DNA from 3 places in the Lactobacillus sp. 3B(2020) genome. Region 1 is predicted to be linked to each of the others. Evidence: a T-box and tRNA genes for the amino acid it is inferred to sense, from the RefSeq annotation. Region 1 holds a T-box; the other regions hold tRNA genes.

Evidence for each region. A T-box is a leader RNA that pairs with one kind of tRNA and senses whether it is charged. The one in region 1 lies ahead of ileS (isoleucine--tRNA ligase), so its partner is inferred to be a tRNA-Ile.
Region 2: it encodes a tRNA-Ile, which carries the amino acid that the T-box ahead of ileS (isoleucine--tRNA ligase) is inferred to sense. The anticodon was not compared.
Region 3: it encodes a tRNA-Ile, which carries the amino acid that the T-box ahead of ileS (isoleucine--tRNA ligase) is inferred to sense. The anticodon was not compared.

What each region holds. Positions count from the first base shown of each region.
Region 1 covers NZ_CP047410.1:1,446,358-1,452,606, reverse strand. The annotation lists gene GTO83_RS07240 (cell division protein SepF) at 1-20, shown strand, start outside; gene GTO83_RS07235 (YggT family protein) at 31-294, shown strand; gene GTO83_RS07230 (RNA-binding protein) at 323-1,105, shown strand; gene GTO83_RS07225 (DivIVA domain-containing protein) at 1,122-1,874, shown strand; T-box leader at 1,884-2,094, shown strand; gene ileS (isoleucine--tRNA ligase) at 2,150-4,945, shown strand; gene GTO83_RS07215 (cold-shock protein) at 5,077-5,295, shown strand; gene GTO83_RS07210 (NUDIX hydrolase) at 5,285-5,830, shown strand; gene GTO83_RS07205 (hypothetical protein) at 5,849-6,088, shown strand; gene GTO83_RS07200 (5'-methylthioadenosine/adenosylhomocysteine nucleosidase) at 6,104-6,249, shown strand, end outside.
Region 2 covers NZ_CP047410.1:345,297-351,545, forward strand. The annotation lists gene lysS (lysine--tRNA ligase) at 1-598, shown strand, start outside; rRNA gene GTO83_RS01595 (16S ribosomal RNA) at 1,246-2,820, shown strand; tRNA gene GTO83_RS01600 (tRNA-Ile) at 2,908-2,982, shown strand; tRNA gene GTO83_RS01605 (tRNA-Ala) at 2,987-3,059, shown strand; rRNA gene GTO83_RS01610 (23S ribosomal RNA) at 3,209-6,131, shown strand; rRNA gene rrf (5S ribosomal RNA) at 6,214-6,249, shown strand, end outside.
Region 3 covers NZ_CP047410.1:395,103-401,351, forward strand. The annotation lists gene GTO83_RS01825 (glycosyltransferase family 4 protein) at 1-17, shown strand, start outside; gene GTO83_RS01830 (lysylphosphatidylglycerol synthase transmembrane domain-containing protein) at 19-1,032, shown strand; gene GTO83_RS01835 (DUF1797 family protein) at 1,105-1,353, shown strand; rRNA gene GTO83_RS01840 (16S ribosomal RNA) at 1,826-3,400, shown strand; tRNA gene GTO83_RS01845 (tRNA-Ile) at 3,488-3,562, shown strand; tRNA gene GTO83_RS01850 (tRNA-Ala) at 3,567-3,639, shown strand; rRNA gene GTO83_RS01855 (23S ribosomal RNA) at 3,789-6,249, shown strand, end outside.

The DNA of each region.
Region 1 (6,249 bases):
ATGATAGTAACAATTTATAGGAGTGGTGAAGTGGTCGCTTTTATTGTGTGGGTAATTAGTAGTTTATTGAACTTATACACAACAGCAATTGTTGTTTGGTGTATTTTAACTTGGTTTCCAGGTGGCTTAAACTCAAAAGTTGGGGAATGGCTGACGAAGTTAGTGGGTCCCTACCTGGACTTTTTTGAACGGGTTATTCCGCCGCTTGGAGGGGTAAGCTTTGCGCCTGTGGTTGCGATCATGGTGCTTTGGTTTGCCCAATCAGGGATTAGATTTCTTGGTCAATTGCTTTAAGTTAGTAGTTGGATAGGAGTAGTTAGCAATGGTAAACGACTTTAGACAACATTTTCGACCTGAAGAAAATCCCTTTATTGATCAGGTTGAGGATTGGCTAAAACAGGTAATAAACGAATATCGGCCGGTTTTGACCGAATTTGCAAATCCCCGTCAGGTTTACATTGCTCAGACGTTGGTTAATCGTTATGATGACGTCAAGCTTGCTCATTGGGGTGGTTATCCACAAGCGGAAATGCAACGGTTGTTGTTTTACCCGTCTTATTTTAGCCCTCAAGCTGAAGATTTTAAGCTCCAACTATTGGAGATTGATTACCCAACGAAGTTTTTGGAGCTTCATCATCGACAAGTAATGGGAACCTTAATTGGCGAAGGCCTCGCGCGAACGACTTTTGGGGATATTTTAAAAGCCGACCTTCGGGTCCAGGTAATTGTCAAAGAAGAGATGGTTCCCTTTATTCGGCGCGAGATCACCCATGTTGGGAAAGCCAAGGTTAAATTTTTACCGGTTGATTTTGAAGCAGTCATTACCCCGGAGGTTGATTGGGAACCAGTCCAAACGACGGTTAGTTCGTTACGGTTAGATGTAATTATCGCTGCAGGGTTCAATTACTCGCGAAATCGGGCTAAGCAAACAATAGAACGGGGGCTGGTCCGGGTTAACTGGGAAACCATTGATCGCCCTGACTATGAGCTTGATGAATTTGATTTAATGTCGGTCCGGCATGCTGGAAGAATTCGGCTTTCCCAGATCGGTAATCGAAATAAAAAAGATAAATTACGTGTTATAATTGACGTTATAAAAGCATGATTTGGAGGAATGAATAATGACGTTGACGCCTGATGAAATCGCAAACAAGCAATTTGATTCAAAAATGCGAGGATTTAACCCCAACGAAGTAAAAGACTTTTTACGTCAAGTTGCTTCGACGGTTGCAGATTTGGCAGAGCAAAACCGGGCCTTAAGTGAACAAGTAAAGGCAAATGAAGAAAAGTTGAAGTACTTCACTGACTTGAAGGACTCACTTAATAAGTCAATTTTAGTTGCCCAAGAGGCGGCTGATAAAGTTAAGAGTAACGCTAAGCGTGAAGCTGAAATTGTGGTTCGGGAAGCCCAAAAGCAAGCAACTGATATTGTTTCAGAAGCTAACGACAAGTCTAACGCTGTCATCGAAAATGCAGCTAGTCAAACTCGGCGATTAACAACCGAAACTAATGATTTGAAGAAGCAAACCCGGATTTTCAGACAACGGCTCCAAGTGATGCTTGAATCCCAGCTCGAAGTGGTTAAGAGCAAAGATTGGGACGAATTATTAGCCAACGATGATTTGAGTCAATATGATGAAATTGAAAAGATCTTGGGTTCAAGGGTTGACAAGGTTTCAAATGAGAGTGTAGAATCAACGGCAACAAATCAATCAAGTCAATTTGATTTTGCGGCTACGCAAGGGGAAGCCCACGATCCGGAAATGGAAGTTCCAGCGATGCCAGCAGCGGAAGAACCTACTTCCCAAGCTAATGAACCGGAAAGCCAAACGGTAGTGATTTTCCCTGATGATGCTGACAAGCCAGCTGACTAGTTGATTATTCGCAAAGCAATGATGAGGACGGGCAGACGGCAATTAATTCTTAGCGAGGCAACAATTGGTGAGAGGTTGCTAATTAAGTTCGTCTGTAAATCACCTCGAGTGGATCCCTAAGTTTCTAGGGGATCTCGGTTCATGACCGTTATTCAATGACCAAGTTAGGGAGTTTCTCCCGAAAACAAGGGTGGTACCACGAAAACACTTCGTCCCTTTTGGGGCGGGGTGTTTTTTCATTTTAGCTTTGCAAAACATATTAAGGAGGAAGAGTCATGCGCGTTAAGGACACCTTAAACTTAGGTAAAACTAAGTTCCCAATGTGGGGCCATTTACCGGAAACTGAAGGCAAGCGGGAACAACTTTGGGAAGAAAACAAAGTTTATCAATTACGGCAAAAATTAAACGAGGGGAAGCCAACTTTTGTGCTTCATGATGGTCCTCCATACGCTAACGGAAATATTCACGTTGGTCACGCCATGAATAAGATTTCTAAGGACTTTATTGTTCGTTACAAGTCCATGACGGGCTACCGGGCCCCATACGTTCCTGGTTGGGATACTCACGGTTTACCAATTGAACACCAATTAACGAAAGCCGGATACGACCGGAAGAAGATGTCTACAGCAGAATTCCGGAACCTTTGTCGTGACTTTGCCCTTGAACAAGTGCAAAAGCAAATGGCAGGTTTTAAGCGGCTTGGAGTTAGTGGGGATTGGGAACACCCTTACTTAACTTTGCACAAGGAATTTGAAGCCGCGCAAATTAAGGTTTTTGGTGCCTTTGCCAAGAAGGGACTCTTATACCAAGCTAAGAAGCCGGTTTACTGGTCATGGTCTTCTGAATCAGCATTAGCCGAAGCTGAAGTTGAATATCACGATGTAGTTGCTAAGACCGCTTTCTTCGTTGAACAAGTTAAGGATGGTAAAGACTTACTTGATGACAACACATATCTGGTCGTTTGGACGACGACGCCTTGGACGATTCCCGCTTCGGAAGCCGTTGCGGTTAATGCCGATTACGAATACGTGGTGGTAAAGCCAGCTAATGATGATCGGCAGTTTGTTGTTGCCGGCAGTTTATTAGCTGAATTAAGTGAAAAGCTTGGTTGGGAAGATGTTGAGACGGTTAAGGTCTTGAAAGGGAAAGACTTGGAAGGCATGGTTACTAACCACCCTTACCTTGATCGCGACCTTTTAGTTGGCCTTGGTGATTATGTTACTGATGATACCGGGACGGGGTTAGTTCACACGGCTCCTGGTTACGGGGACGATGACTACCGTTTCGGTTTGAAGTACAACTTACCAATCTTCGCTCCAATGGATGATCAAGGGCATTTGACGGCTGAAAATGGGGATGGCTTTGATGGCGTCTTCTACCAAGATGCGGACGACATTTCCTTGGAAAAATTGAAGGCAAACAACGCCCTCTTACTCCAAGAACCATTGAAGCACTCCTACCCATTTGATTGGCGGACCAAGCAACCAATTGTCTTCCGGGCCACTGATCAATGGTTTGTTTCCATCGATAAAATGCGGGACGAAATTTTGAACGCGGTGGATGAAGTTCAGTACAAACCAGAATGGGGTAAGGTTCGACTATACAACATGCTTCGTGACCGGGGTGACTGGGTTATCTCCCGGCAACGGGTTTGGGGAGTTCCGCTCCCAATCTTCTATGCTGAAGATGGGACCCCAATCATGACGGAAGAAACGATTAACCACGTTTCTGATCTTTTCCGCGAATATGGTTCAAATGTCTGGTTTGAACGGGACGCTAAGGATCTCTTACCAGAAGGTTTTACGAGTGAACATTCACCGAATGGTAAGTTTACTAAGGAAACCGACATCATGGATGTTTGGTTTGACTCTGGTTCTTCTCACCAAGGGGTTTTAGCCGAACGGGATTACTTAACTTACCCGGCAGATATGTATCTTGAAGGCTCTGACCAATACCGGGGTTGGTTCAATTCGAGTTTGATTACCAGTGTCGTGGTTTCCGGTCATGCACCATATAAGCAAATTCTTTCTCAAGGTTTTACCTTGGATAAGAAGGGGAATAAGATGTCCAAGTCCCTAGGAAACGTGATTGATCCAGCCAAGGTTGTCCAAAACATGGGGGCTGAAATTATCCGTCTTTGGGTAATGTCCGCTGATACCTCCGCTGATGTTCGGGTTTCAATGGGGACCTTCCAGCAAATCTCGGAAGCTTACCGGAAATTGCGGAACACTTTCCGCTTCTTGTTAGCGAACACGGCAGACTTTGATGCGGCTGAAGAAACAGTGGCCTTCGAGAAGCGGACGGAAGTTGACCAATACATGACGGTTAACTTCAACCACTTCTTAGCTGGCATGCGTAAGGACTTCGACAACTTTGACTTTTTGAGTGCATACAAGCGGTTAATTAACTTTGTTAACAACGACTTGTCAGCCTTCTACATGAACGTCGCCAAAGATGTCCTTTACATTGAACCAGCTAAGTCCTTAACGCGGAAGTCAATGCAAACGGTCTTCTACGAAATTTTAACGACTTTAGTTAAGTTGTTAACCCCAATCTTACCGCATACGACTGAAGAAGTATGGGAATACATGGATGAACCAGAGGACTTTGTTCAATTAACCGAGATTCCAGATGCCCAAAGCTTTGATGGCGAAGAAAGCTTACTTGCGCGTTGGGAAGCCTTTATGGAATTACGTTCACACGTTTTGAAGGCTTTGGAAGAAGCCCGGAACGCTAAGTTAATCGGGAAATCCTTAGAAGCAAAGGCAACCCTCTACTTGACACCAAGCCAACTAGAATTAGTTAAGAGCTTCAAGACTGATGTGGCCTTGTTATTAGGGGTTTCTGATTTAGCCTTGGAGGCCGCTGATGATGCACCAGCTGACCTCGAACACTTTAGCGACAATTCAGCAGTTGCCATTGAAAAGGCGACCGGCGAAGTTTGTGCGCGTTGTCGGATGACTAAGGAAGACGTTGGTAGTGATTCGGCTTATCCACAACTTTGTGCGCGGTGTGCTCACATTGTGCGAGCTAACTTCCCAGAAACGGTTGAAACTGGTTTGGAAGATTAATCTCGCAAGCGAAAACTAAATAAATGTTGTAAAATGAAAAGGCTGAGTAGTTTACCTCGGCCTTTTTGTATTTTCTAAAAATGTTTAAAAGCCACTGGTAAGCAACTAAATTGGTAATCGGAGGAATTAAAATGGAAGGAACAGTCAAATCGTTCGACCGGGCCAAAGGCTGGGGATTCATCGAAGTTCCTGGAGAAGCAGATATTTTCGTGCATACTCAAGCCATTACGCCAGCCAGTCGACCATTGATGCAACCCGGGCGGAAAGTAAATTTAGTCTTGGTAATGGGCCGGCGGGGTTGGCAAGCAGCGCACGTGAAGATAAAGGCGGTGAAGGTTCATGAATTTTGAGGAAAAAGTTTTACGGTCAGAAAAGATTTTTGATGGGTATCTGATTCAAGTTGAAAAACAAACGGTGAAAACGCCGCTAGGTAACGAAGCGAGTCGCGAAATTGTTCATCATGCCCCTGCAGTGGCAATTTTAATGATTAACGATCAGCAACAAATTGCTTTAATGAAACAATGGCGGGCCCCCGTACAAAAGTTAACTTACGAAATTCCCGCCGGCAAGGTTGATCAACGGGATCATGATAGTGTAGAACATGCGGCCATCCGGGAAATGAATGAAGAAACCCGCCTAAAAGCAGGGCATTTAGAAAAAATCAATGGGGCTTATACTTCGATTGGCTTCTGCGATGAATATATTACAACCTTTTTGGCAACGGATTTACGTCCGGTCAAAGAAGCATTGCCACAAGATGAAGATGAAGAATTGGCGATGTTTTGGGTTGATCAGGCCCAAGCCTTGGCAATGATTAAGAATGGCCAAATTGAAGATCAAAAGACCATTTCAGCAATTTATTACTGGGTAGCAATCGCAAAATAGCAATTCAAAAGAGGCAAAATGGATAAAGAACCGTTAACCAGAAGTGAATATCGGCGTCGACAGGCGCAAAAGCAAAAGGATGAGCCACAAACTAACCGAGCGTCGGAAAAATTAACTCGGGAAGAAAGTTTGCGGCTAACCAAAGCGCAATTGGAAGCGGAACGGACGGCGCAATTAAAGCATCGGTTGAACTTAACGATTATTGGTTTAGTAGTTGCGATCGTCATTGTTTATTTATTTTTATTCTTTGTTGGGTAAAGAGGAGTGACTAAGATGAAGTTTGGAATTATCTGTGCCATGCCTGAGGAAATCAAGGAATTAACAGCACAGTTAACGGATAGTAAAGTAACAACTTTGGGCGATAAGCAATATCATGAAGGAAAGTTAAGTGATCAAACGGTCGTCCTGGTTGAATCAGG
Region 2 (6,249 bases), 1.0 Mb from region 1:
CCCGAACCTTAAGTTTACTTATCAAGGGCATGAAATGGACTTTACCAAGCCATTTGCCCGGATGCACATGGTGGATGCAATTAAGAAGTACACCGGGATTGATTTCTGGGAACCGATGTCAGACGATGACGCTAAGAAGCTCGCTGACGAAAATGGAATTGAATATGAAGATTGGTGGAAGGTTGGCCACATTATCAACGCCTTCTTTGAAGAAAAGGTCCAAGACCAGCTCCAAGAACCAGTCTTTATTTATGGGCACCCAGTTGAAATTTCACCATTGGCTAAAGTTAACGAACAAGATTCACGGTTTACTGACCGATTTGAACTTTATATTTTAGGTAGTGAATTTGCTAACGCCTTTAGTGAATTAAACGACCCAATTGATCAACGGCAACGGTTTGAAAAGCAAGCCGAAGAACATGCTCAAGGGAATGATGAATACCAACCAATCGATGAAGACTTCGTGGAAGCCCTCGAATACGGAATGCCACCTACGGGGGGACTCGGGGTTGGCATTGACCGGTTAGTCATGCTCTTGACTGATGCTAAGTCGATTCGGGATGTTTTGCTCTTCCCAACCATGCGGCCAAAGAAGTAATAATTGCTAAGCTCAGAGTAGTTTTGAAACTACCCTGGGCTTTTTTTATTTGCTGAAGTTAGAAACGAGATTTAAATTAAATGGAAATTGTAAAAAGTATCTGCAAATTTTACTTTGAAATCGGGATGTTGATACCCAAAATTCTAAATATTAAAGCCGGGTGATTCATCGAAAAACGGGAATAAAGTTAGTGATTCAGCGATGATTTAGAAATTGAATAAAGTTAAAATTCGGAGATAAAAAAATTGAAAATTAATTTCGAAATTTTGTTGACAGAGGCTAGGGAACCCTGTATATTAGATATCGTTGTCACGGCAGTTAAGTAAATTCACTGCTGATCAACAAAAGTTAATTAAAAAAGTAGTTGACAAAGAGTTGATGATTTGATAACATGTAAGAGTTGCTGATGAGCTTAGTAATTAAGAGCTTCAAAATAATTCAAAAAAGTTCTTAACATCTTCTAAACCAGATGATATAATGACTAAGCGCTGGGAATTAACTTTCCAAGCAATTCGGTAGACCTTTGAAAACTGAATAAAGTTTCGACGAATCAAATGTGTAGGGTCCTTGATCTTAATGATCGAGGCAAAACATTTGCGAAGTCAATTCGCTTAATTTATTTTTGAGAGCTATCTCAAATTCTTGTTTTATATGAGAGTTTGATCCTGGCTCAGGATGAACGCCGGCGGTGTGCCTAATACATGCAAGTCGTACGCGTTGGCCCAACTGATTGATGATGCTTGCATCTGATTGACGTTGGTTTACCAACGAGTGGCGGACGGGTGAGTAACACGTAGGCAACCTGCCCAGAAGCGGGGGACAACATTTGGAAACAAGTGCTAATACCGCATAACAACATTAACCGCCTGGTTAATGTTTAAAAGATGGTTTCGGCTATCACTTCTGGATGGGCCTGCGGCGCATTAGCTTGTTGGTAAGGTAATGGCTTACCAAGGCAATGATGCGTAGCCGAGTTGAGAGACTGATCGGCCACAATGGAACTGAGACACGGTCCATACTCCTACGGGAGGCAGCAGTAGGGAATCTTCCACAATGGGCGCAAGCCTGATGGAGCAACACCGCGTGAGTGAAGAAGGGTTTCGGCTCGTAAAGCTCTGTTGTTGAAGAAGAACATGCTAGAGAGTAACTGTTCTAGTATTGACGGTATTCAACCAGAAAGTCACGGCTAACTACGTGCCAGCAGCCGCGGTAATACGTAGGTGGCAAGCGTTATCCGGATTTATTGGGCGTAAAGCGAGCGCAGGCGGTTTTCTAAGTCTGATGTGAAAGCCTTCGGCTTAACCGAAGAAGTGCATCGGAAACTGGATGACTTGAGTGCAGAAGAGGGCAGTGGAACTCCATGTGTAGCGGTGGAATGCGTAGATATATGGAAGAACACCAGTGGCGAAGGCGGCTGCCTGGTCTGCAACTGACGCTGAGGCTCGAAAGCATGGGTAGCGAACAGGATTAGATACCCTGGTAGTCCATGCCGTAAACGATGAGTGCTAGGTGTTGGAGGGTTTCCGCCCTTCAGTGCCGCAGCTAACGCATTAAGCACTCCGCCTGGGGAGTACGACCGCAAGGTTGAAACTCAAAGGAATTGACGGGGGCCCGCACAAGCGGTGGAGCATGTGGTTTAATTCGAAGCTACGCGAAGAACCTTACCAGGTCTTGACATCTTGCGCCAACCCTAGAGATAGGGCGTTCCCTTCGGGGACGCAATGACAGGTGGTGCATGGTCGTCGTCAGCTCGTGTCGTGAGATGTTGGGTTAAGTCCCGCAACGAGCGCAACCCTTGTTACTAGTTGCCAGCATTTAGTTGGGCACTCTAGTGAGACTGCCGGTGACAAACCGGAGGAAGGTGGGGACGACGTCAGATCATCATGCCCCTTATGACCTGGGCTACACACGTGCTACAATGGACGGTACAACGAGTTGCGAACTCGCGAGGGCAAGCTAATCTCTTAAAACCGTTCTCAGTTCGGACTGCAGTCTGCAACTCGACTGCACGAAGTCGGAATCGCTAGTAATCGCGGATCAGCATGCCGCGGTGAATACGTTCCCGGGCCTTGTACACACCGCCCGTCACACCATGGGAGTTTGCAATGCCCAAAGTCGGTGGGGTAACCTTTTGGAGCCAGCCGCCTAAGGCAGGGCAGATGACTGGGGTGAAGTCGTAACAAGGTAGCCGTAGGAGAACCTGCGGCTGGATCACCTCCTTTCTAAGGAATTAATCGGAAACCTACACAGCGTTGAAACTTTGTTCAGTTTTGAGGGGTTTACCTCTCAATTTAATAGCTCGCTTATTTGGGCCTATAGCTCAGTTGGTTTAGAGCGCACGCCTGATAAGCGTGAGGTCGGTGGTTCGAGTCCACTTAGGCCCATTATGGGGAATTAGCTCAGCTGGGAGAGCACCTGCTTTGCAAGCAGGAGGTCATCGGTTCGATCCCGATATTCTCCATTACCAACGATAGTTGGTAAAAGTTTGTACTTTGAAAACTAAATAATATCTTTTCTAAATAATCAAGAAAACCGAGAACACCGCGTTATTTGAGTTTTTAACGAATATAATCGCTATCTCAATTAACTCGATTGATCGTCGATCAATCAGGTTAAGTTACAAAGGGCGCATGGTGAATGCCTTGGTACTAGGAGCCGATGAAGGACGGGACTAACACCGATATGCTTCGGGGAGTGGTAAGTACACTTTGATCCGGAGATTTCCGAATGGGGAAACCTAACTAACTTAGTCGTTAGTTGCTTGACTAGTGAATTCATAGCTAGTAAGCGGTAGACGCAGTGAACTGAAACATCTAAGTAGCTGCAGGAAGAGAAAGAAAAATCGATTTCCTGAGTAGCGGTGAGCGAAACGGAAAGAGCCCAAACCAACGAGCTTGCTTGTTGGGGTTGTAGGACTGAACGTTTGAGTTACCAAGGGGCAAGGTAGTCGAAGCAGTTGGGAAGCTGCACCAGAGATGGTGATAGTCCAGTAGACGAAACCTTACCCCCTCAGTTCAGGATCCTGAGTACGGCGGGACACGTGAAACCCCGTCGGAATCCGCGAGGACCATCTCGCAAGGCTAAATACTCCCTAGTGACCGATAGTGAACCAGTACCGTGAGGGAAAGGTGAAAAGCACCCCGGGAGGGGAGTGAAAGAGTTCCTGAAACCATGTGCCTACAAGCTGTCGGAGCCCGTTAATGGGTGACGGCGTGCCTCTTGCAGAATGAACCGGCGAGTCATGATTACGTGCAAGGTTAAGGTGGAAAAACCGGAGCCGTAGCGAAAGCGAGTCTGAAATGGGCGTACGAAGTACGTAGTTATGTACCCGAAACCAGGTGACCTACCCATGTCCAGGATGAAGGTGCGGTAAAACGCACTGGAGGTCCGAACCCGTGTCTGTTGAAAAAGGCTGGGATGAGGTGTGGGTAGCGGTGAAATTCCAAACGAACTTGGAGATAGCTGGTTCTCTCCGAAATCTCTTTAGGGGGAGCCTCGGAATTAAGAATCTTGGAGGTAGAGCACTGTTTGAACACGGGGCCCGTCATGGGTTACCAACTTCAGATAAACTCCGAATGCCATCGATTCATGTCCGGGAGTCAGACGATGAGTGATAAGATCCACCGTCGAAAGGGGAACAGCCCAGATCACCAGTTAAGGTCCCAAAATATATGCTAAGTGGAAAAGGATGTGGAGTTGCATAGACAACTAGGATGTTGGCTCAGAAGCAGCCATCATTTAAAGAGTGCGTAATAGCTCACTAGTCGAGTGATCCTGCGCCGAAAATGTACCGGGGCTAAGCATATTACCGAAACTGTGGATTCAACCGTTAGGTTGAGTGATAGGAGAGCGTTCTAAGGGCGATGAAGTTAGACCGTGAGGACTAGTGGAGCGCTTAGAAGTGAGAATGCCGGTATGAGTAGCGAAAGACAGGTGAGAATCCTGTCCACCGAATGACTAAGGTTTCCTGGGGAAGGCTCGTCCTCCCAGGGTAAGTCGGGACCTAAGGCGAGGCCGAAAGGCGTAGTCGATGGCTAACAGGTTGAGATTCCTGTACTAGTTAGTTGCGTTTGAATGATGGAGGGACGCAGAAGGCTAAACGATCCGGACGATTGGAAGTGTCCGGCCAAGCAGTAAGTTAGGGTTAGAGTTAAATGTTTTAATCCGGGTTAACAAGCTGTGATGGGGAGTGAAATTATAGTAGCGAAGTCGTTGATGTCACGCTGCCGAGAAAAGCTTCTAGTGAGTAACTAACTACCCGTACCGCAAACCGACACAGGTAGTCGAGGAGAGAATCCTAAGGTGAGCGAGTGAACTCTCGTTAAGGAACTCGGCAAAATGACCCCGTAACTTCGGGAGAAGGGGTGCTGGTCGCAAGACCAGCCGCAGTGAAAAGGCCCAGGCGACTGTTTATCAAAAACACAGGTTTCTGCAAAATCGTAAGATGAAGTATAGGGGCTGACGCCTGCCCGGTGCTGGAAGGTTAAAAGGAAGGGTTAGCTTCGGCGAAGCTCTGAATTGAAGCCCCAGTAAACGGCGGCCGTAACTATAACGGTCCTAAGGTAGCGAAATTCCTTGTCGGGTAAGTTCCGACCCGCACGAAAGGCGTAACGATCTGGGCACTGTCTCAACGAGAGACTCGGTGAAATTGAATTGCCTGTGAAGATGCAGGCTACCCGCGACAGGACGGAAAGACCCCATGGAGCTTTACTGTAGCTTGATATTGAGTGTTTGTATTGCTTGTACAGGATAGGTAGGAGCCATAGAAACCGGGACGCTAGTTTCGGTGGAGGCGTTGGTGGGATACTACCCTTGCACTATGACCACTCTAACCCGCACCACTCATCGTGGTGGGAGACAGTGTCAGGTGGGCAGTTTGACTGGGGCGGTCGCCTCCCAAAAGGTAACGGAGGCGCCCAAAGGTTCGCTCAGAATGGTTGGAAATCATTCACAGAGTGTAAAGGCACAAGCGAGCTTGACTGCGAGACAGACAGGTCGAGCAGGGACGAAAGTCGGGCTTAGTGATCCGGTGGTTCCGTATGGAAGGGCCATCGCTCAACGGATAAAAGCTACCCTGGGGATAACAGGCTTATCTCCCCCAAGAGTCCACATCGACGGGGAGGTTTGGCACCTCGATGTCGGCTCATCGCATCCTGGGGCTGTAGTCGGTCCCAAGGGTTGGGCTGTTCGCCCATTAAAGCGGTACGCGAGCTGGGTTCAGAACGTCGTGAGACAGTTCGGTCCCTATCCGTCGCGGGCGTAGGAAATTTGAGAGGACCTGTCCTTAGTACGAGAGGACCGGGATGGACATACCGCTGGTGTACCAGTTGTTCCGCCAGGAGCACCGCTGGGTAGCTATGTATGGATGAGATAAACGCTGAAAGCATCTAAGTGTGAAACTCGCCTCAAGATGAGATTTCCCATTCCGTTAAGGAAGTAAGACCCCTTAGAGATGATGAGGTAGATAGGATGGAAGTGGAAGTGCGGTGACGCATGGAGCGGACCATTACTAATCGGTCGAGGACTTAACCAAGGTAAAAGGTGGTAGGTTGCTTGAGGGGAAAGATATTGTTTAGTTTTGAAAGCACAAGCTTTCAATCCTGAAAAGGATAGAGTGTGGTGATGATGGCTTGAAGGATACACCTGTTCCC
Region 3 (6,249 bases), 1.1 Mb from region 1:
AAGTAAAGGAGCACTAAAATGTCGCGAAAAAATTGGATTGTTTTAGTTTTGATGCTTCTTGTAGGAATTGGAATCTTTGCTTTTTCACTCCGAAATACAAATTTAACCCGGTTGAGTTATGATTTGGCTCACCTTAACTGGGGATGGTTTTTGATAGCTGTTTTGTGTATTTGTCTATATTTGGGTCTTGAAGGTGTTGTTGTAAAGATTTTTATGACTGACCGGTACCCGTCCTTTACTTGGAAGGATGCTTTGCGCTTACCATTAATTGAACAATTATTTAATGGTATAACACCGTTTTCAACGGGAGGGCAACCAGCCCAACTGATGGCAATGCTGCAGTCGGGGGTTGAAGGTGGTTTGGCCAGCTCGGTGTTATTAATGAAATTTGTGGTTTTCCAGGCCATGATTGTCATCAATTTCTTGATTAGTATTTTAATCGGGTTTCATTATATTGCCGAAAAACTGCATGCCTTATCACTTTTTGTGCTTTTTGGTTTTACGATTCACCTGGCAGTAATAATTGCTCTTTTAATGGTAATGTATTGGTATTCTTTCACGAAACGATTAGTTAAGACCGCTTTAGTACCGGTAAGATGGTTTGGTGGACAGCAACGTTACCAAAAAATATGGGAAAGATTAGATACAAAGATTGATACTTTTTATCAAGAAAGCGTCAAAATGAAACGAGAGTACCATAAATTAGGAAAGGTTGCAGTGGTCACTCTGTTACAATTATTGGCTTATTATATTATTCCCTATTTTATTCTTTTAGCTTTAGGAGTTAATGGAATCAATCTCATTATGGTGATGAGCTTACATGTCCTTATTTTTATGATTATTTCCTTATTTCCAATTCCAGGAGGAACGGGTGGGGCAGAGTATAGCTTTTCAGTGCTTTTCTTGAGTTTCACTCATTCTCAAAGTAAATTGGTTTTAGCCATGTTCTTATGGCGTCTTTTAACTTACTATTTTGGAATGTTTGCTGGAATGTTTGCCATGATGATTAAACCAGATAAAGTTGAAAATTAAAAAGAGTCTGTGCAATCCAAAGGGTTTGCATAGGCTCTTTTTTTCGTTAAAATCAAATTGGGTGAGATGAAAATGATGAAATCGAAATTAATACCAATTATTAAGCGCCTCCAAGCGATGACATTGGCTAAAGATGCTCATGATCAACGCCGTGAATTTACGGCATATGGGGTTTATGTCTGTGAGGTAATTTATCGACAGTCGGAAAACGAGTTTATTATCGTCCGCAATCGTGAGCAAGAACAATTAGTTTTTGATGACCTGGACTTAGCAGCAATTGAGATCTTTAATTGCCTATATGATTTTTATGAAAGCTTTTAACTGAACTATTATTGCTTCATAATGAATTATAGTAGATAATTTACGAATAATTAGCCATTAATGAACGTGAATAACAAAGAAAAACAAAAAAGTTAAAAATAATTTGTGAAGATGATTGACAATTACTAATAGTTACCTGTATAGTAGTTATCGTTGTCACGGCAATTGAAAGTTTCAATAAAAACTTCTTGACGTAAAGTTAATGCTTTGGTAACATATAAGAGTTGCTGATGAGCTTAGTAATTAAGAACTCCAAAAATGATTTAAAAAAGTTCTTGACATCTTCTAAATCAGATGCTATAATAACTAAGCGCTAGGAATTATTTTTCCAAGCAATTCGGTAGACCTTTGAAAACTGAATAAAGTTTCGACGAATCAAATGTGTAGGGTCCTTGATCGTAATGATCGAGGCAAAACATTTGCGAAGTCAATTCGCTTAATTTATTTTTGAGAGCTATCTCAAATTCTTATTTTATATGAGAGTTTGATCCTGGCTCAGGATGAACGCCGGCGGTGTGCCTAATACATGCAAGTCGTACGCGTTGGCCCAACTGATTGATGATGCTTGCATCTGATTGACGTTGGTTTACCAACGAGTGGCGGACGGGTGAGTAACACGTAGGCAACCTGCCCAGAAGCGGGGGACAACATTTGGAAACAAGTGCTAATACCGCATAACAACATTAACCGCCTGGTTAATGTTTAAAAGATGGTTTCGGCTATCACTTCTGGATGGGCCTGCGGCGCATTAGCTTGTTGGTGAGGTAATGGCTTACCAAGGCAATGATGCGTAGCCGAGTTGAGAGACTGATCGGCCACAATGGAACTGAGACACGGTCCATACTCCTACGGGAGGCAGCAGTAGGGAATCTTCCACAATGGGCGCAAGCCTGATGGAGCAACACCGCGTGAGTGAAGAAGGGTTTCGGCTCGTAAAGCTCTGTTGTTGAAGAAGAACATGCTAGAGAGTAACTGTTCTAGTATTGACGGTATTCAACCAGAAAGTCACGGCTAACTACGTGCCAGCAGCCGCGGTAATACGTAGGTGGCAAGCGTTATCCGGGTTTATTGGGCGTAAAGCGAGCGCAGGCGGTTTTCTAAGTCTGATGTGAAAGCCTTCGGCTTAACCGAAGAAGTGCATCGGAAACTGGATGACTTGAGTGCAGAAGAGGGCAGTGGAACTCCATGTGTAGCGGTGGAATGCGTAGATATATGGAAGAACACCAGTGGCGAAGGCGGCTGCCTGGTCTGCAACTGACGCTGAGGCTCGAAAGCATGGGTAGCGAACAGGATTAGATACCCTGGTAGTCCATGCCGTAAACGATGAGTGCTAGGTGTTGGAGGGTTTCCGCCCTTCAGTGCCGCAGCTAACGCATTAAGCACTCCGCCTGGGGAGTACGACCGCAAGGTTGAAACTCAAAGGAATTGACGGGGGCCCGCACAAGCGGTGGAGCATGTGGTTTAATTCGAAGCTACGCGAAGAACCTTACCAGGTCTTGACATCTTGCGCCAACCCTAGAGATAGGGCGTTCCCTTCGGGGACGCAATGACAGGTGGTGCATGGTCGTCGTCAGCTCGTGTCGTGAGATGTTGGGTTAAGTCCCGCAACGAGCGCAACCCTTGTTACTAGTTGCCAGCATTTAGTTGGGCACTCTAGTGAGACTGCCGGTGACAAACCGGAGGAAGGTGGGGACGACGTCAGATCATCATGCCCCTTATGACCTGGGCTACACACGTGCTACAATGGACGGTACAACGAGTTGCGAACTCGCGAGGGCAAGCTAATCTCTTAAAACCGTTCTCAGTTCGGACTGCAGTCTGCAACTCGACTGCACGAAGTCGGAATCGCTAGTAATCGCGGATCAGCATGCCGCGGTGAATACGTTCCCGGGCCTTGTACACACCGCCCGTCACACCATGGGAGTTTGCAATGCCCAAAGTCGGTGGGGTAACCTTTTGGAGCCAGCCGCCTAAGGCAGGGCAGATGACTGGGGTGAAGTCGTAACAAGGTAGCCGTAGGAGAACCTGCGGCTGGATCACCTCCTTTCTAAGGAATTAATCGGAAACCTACACAGCGTTGAAACTTTGTTCAGTTTTGAGGGGTTTACCTCTCAATTTAATAGCTCGCTTATTTGGGCCTATAGCTCAGTTGGTTTAGAGCGCACGCCTGATAAGCGTGAGGTCGGTGGTTCGAGTCCACTTAGGCCCATTATGGGGAATTAGCTCAGCTGGGAGAGCACCTGCTTTGCAAGCAGGAGGTCATCGGTTCGATCCCGATATTCTCCATTACCAACGATAGTTGGTAAAAGTTTGTACTTTGAAAACTAAATAATATCTTTTCTAAATAATCAAGAAAACCGAGAACACCGCGTTATTTGAGTTTTTAACGAATATAATCGCTATCTCAATTAACTCGATTGATCGTCGATCAATCAGGTTAAGTTACAAAGGGCGCATGGTGAATGCCTTGGTACTAGGAGCCGATGAAGGACGGGACTAACACCGATATGCTTCGGGGAGTGGTAAGTACACTTTGATCCGGAGATTTCCGAATGGGGAAACCTAACTAACTTAGTCGTTAGTTGCTTGACTAGTGAATTCATAGCTAGTAAGCGGTAGACGCAGTGAACTGAAACATCTAAGTAGCTGCAGGAAGAGAAAGAAAAATCGATTTCCTGAGTAGCGGCGAGCGAAACGGAAAGAGCCCAAACCAACGAGCTTGCTTGTTGGGGTTGTAGGACTGAACGTTTGAGTTACCAAGGGGCAAGGTAGTCGAAGCAGTTGGGAAGCTGCACCAGAGATGGTGATAGTCCAGTAGACGAAACCTTACCCCCTCAGTTCAGGATCCTGAGTACGGCGGGACACGTGAAACCCCGTCGGAATCCGCGAGGACCATCTCGCAAGGCTAAATACTCCCTAGTGACCGATAGTGAACCAGTACCGTGAGGGAAAGGTGAAAAGCACCCCGGGAGGGGAGTGAAAGAGTTCCTGAAACCATGTGCCTACAAGCTGTCGGAGCCCGTTAATGGGTGACGGCGTGCCTCTTGCAGAATGAACCGGCGAGTCATGATTACGTGCAAGGTTAAGGTGGAAAAACCGGAGCCGTAGCGAAAGCGAGTCTGAAATGGGCGTACGAAGTACGTAGTTATGTACCCGAAACCAGGTGACCTACCCATGTCCAGGATGAAGGTGCGGTAAAACGCACTGGAGGTCCGAACCCGTGTCTGTTGAAAAAGGCTGGGATGAGGTGTGGGTAGCGGTGAAATTCCAAACGAACTTGGAGATAGCTGGTTCTCTCCGAAATCTCTTTAGGGGGAGCCTCGGAATTAAGAATCTTGGAGGTAGAGCACTGTTTGAACACGGGGCCCGTCATGGGTTACCAACTTCAGATAAACTCCGAATGCCATCGATTCATGTCCGGGAGTCAGACGATGAGTGATAAGATCCACCGTCGAAAGGGGAACAGCCCAGATCACCAGTTAAGGTCCCAAAATATATGCTAAGTGGAAAAGGATGTGGAGTTGCATAGACAACTAGGATGTTGGCTCAGAAGCAGCCATCATTTAAAGAGTGCGTAATAGCTCACTAGTCGAGTGATCCTGCGCCGAAAATGTACCGGGGCTAAGCATATTACCGAAACTGTGGATTCAACCGTTAGGTTGAATGATAGGAGAGCGTTCTAAGGGCGATGAAGTTAGACCGTGAGGACTAGTGGAGCGCTTAGAAGTGAGAATGCCGGTATGAGTAGCGAAAGACAGGTGAGAATCCTGTCCACCGAATGACTAAGGTTTCCTGGGGAAGGCTCGTCCTCCCAGGGTAAGTCGGGACCTAAGGCGAGGCCGAAAGGCGTAGTCGATGGCTAACAGGTTGAGATTCCTGTACTAGTTAGTTGCGTTTGAATGATGGAGGGACGCAGAAGGCTAAACGATCCGGACGATTGGAAGTGTCCGGCCAAGCAGTAAGTTAGGGTTAGAGTTAAATGTTTTAATCCGGGTTAACAAGCTGTGATGGGGAGTGAAATTATAGTAGCGAAGTCGTTGATGTCACGCTGCCGAGAAAAGCTTCTAGTGAGTAACTAACTACCCGTACCGCAAACCGACACAGGTAGTCGAGGAGAGAATCCTAAGGTGAGCGAGTGAACTCTCGTTAAGGAACTCGGCAAAATGACCCCGTAACTTCGGGAGAAGGGGTGCTGGTCGCAAGACCAGCCGCAGTGAAAAGGCCCAGGCGACTGTTTATCAAAAACACAGGTTTCTGCAAAATCGTAAGATGAAGTATAGGGGCTGACGCCTGCCCGGTGCTGGAAGGTTAAAAGGAAGGGTTAGCTTCGGCGAAGCTCTGAATTGAAGCCCCAGTAAACGGCGGCCGTAACTATAACGGTCCTAAGGTAGCGAAATTCCTTGTCGGGTAAGTTCCGACCCGCACGAAAGGCGTAACGATCTGGGCACTGTCTCAACGAGAGACTCGGTGAAATTGAATTGCCTGTGAAGATGCAGGCTACCCGCGACAGGACGGAAAGACCCCATGGAGCTTTACTGTAGCTTGATATTGAGTGTTTGTATTGCTTGTACAGGATAGGTAGGAGCCATAGAAACCGGGACGCTAGTTTCGGTGGAGGCGTTGGTGGGATACTACCCTTGCACTATGACCACTCTAACCCGCACCACTCATCGTGGTGGGAGACAGTGTCAGGTGGGCAGTTTGACTGGGGCGGTCGCCTCCCAAAAGGTAACGGAGGCGCCCAAAGGTTCGCTCAGAATGGTTGGAAATCATTCGCAGAGTGTAAAGGCACAAGCGAGCTTGACTGCGAGACAGACAGGTCGAGCAGGGACGAAAGTCGGGCTTAGTGATCCGGTGGTTCCGTATGGAAGGGCCATCGCTCAACGGATAAAAGCT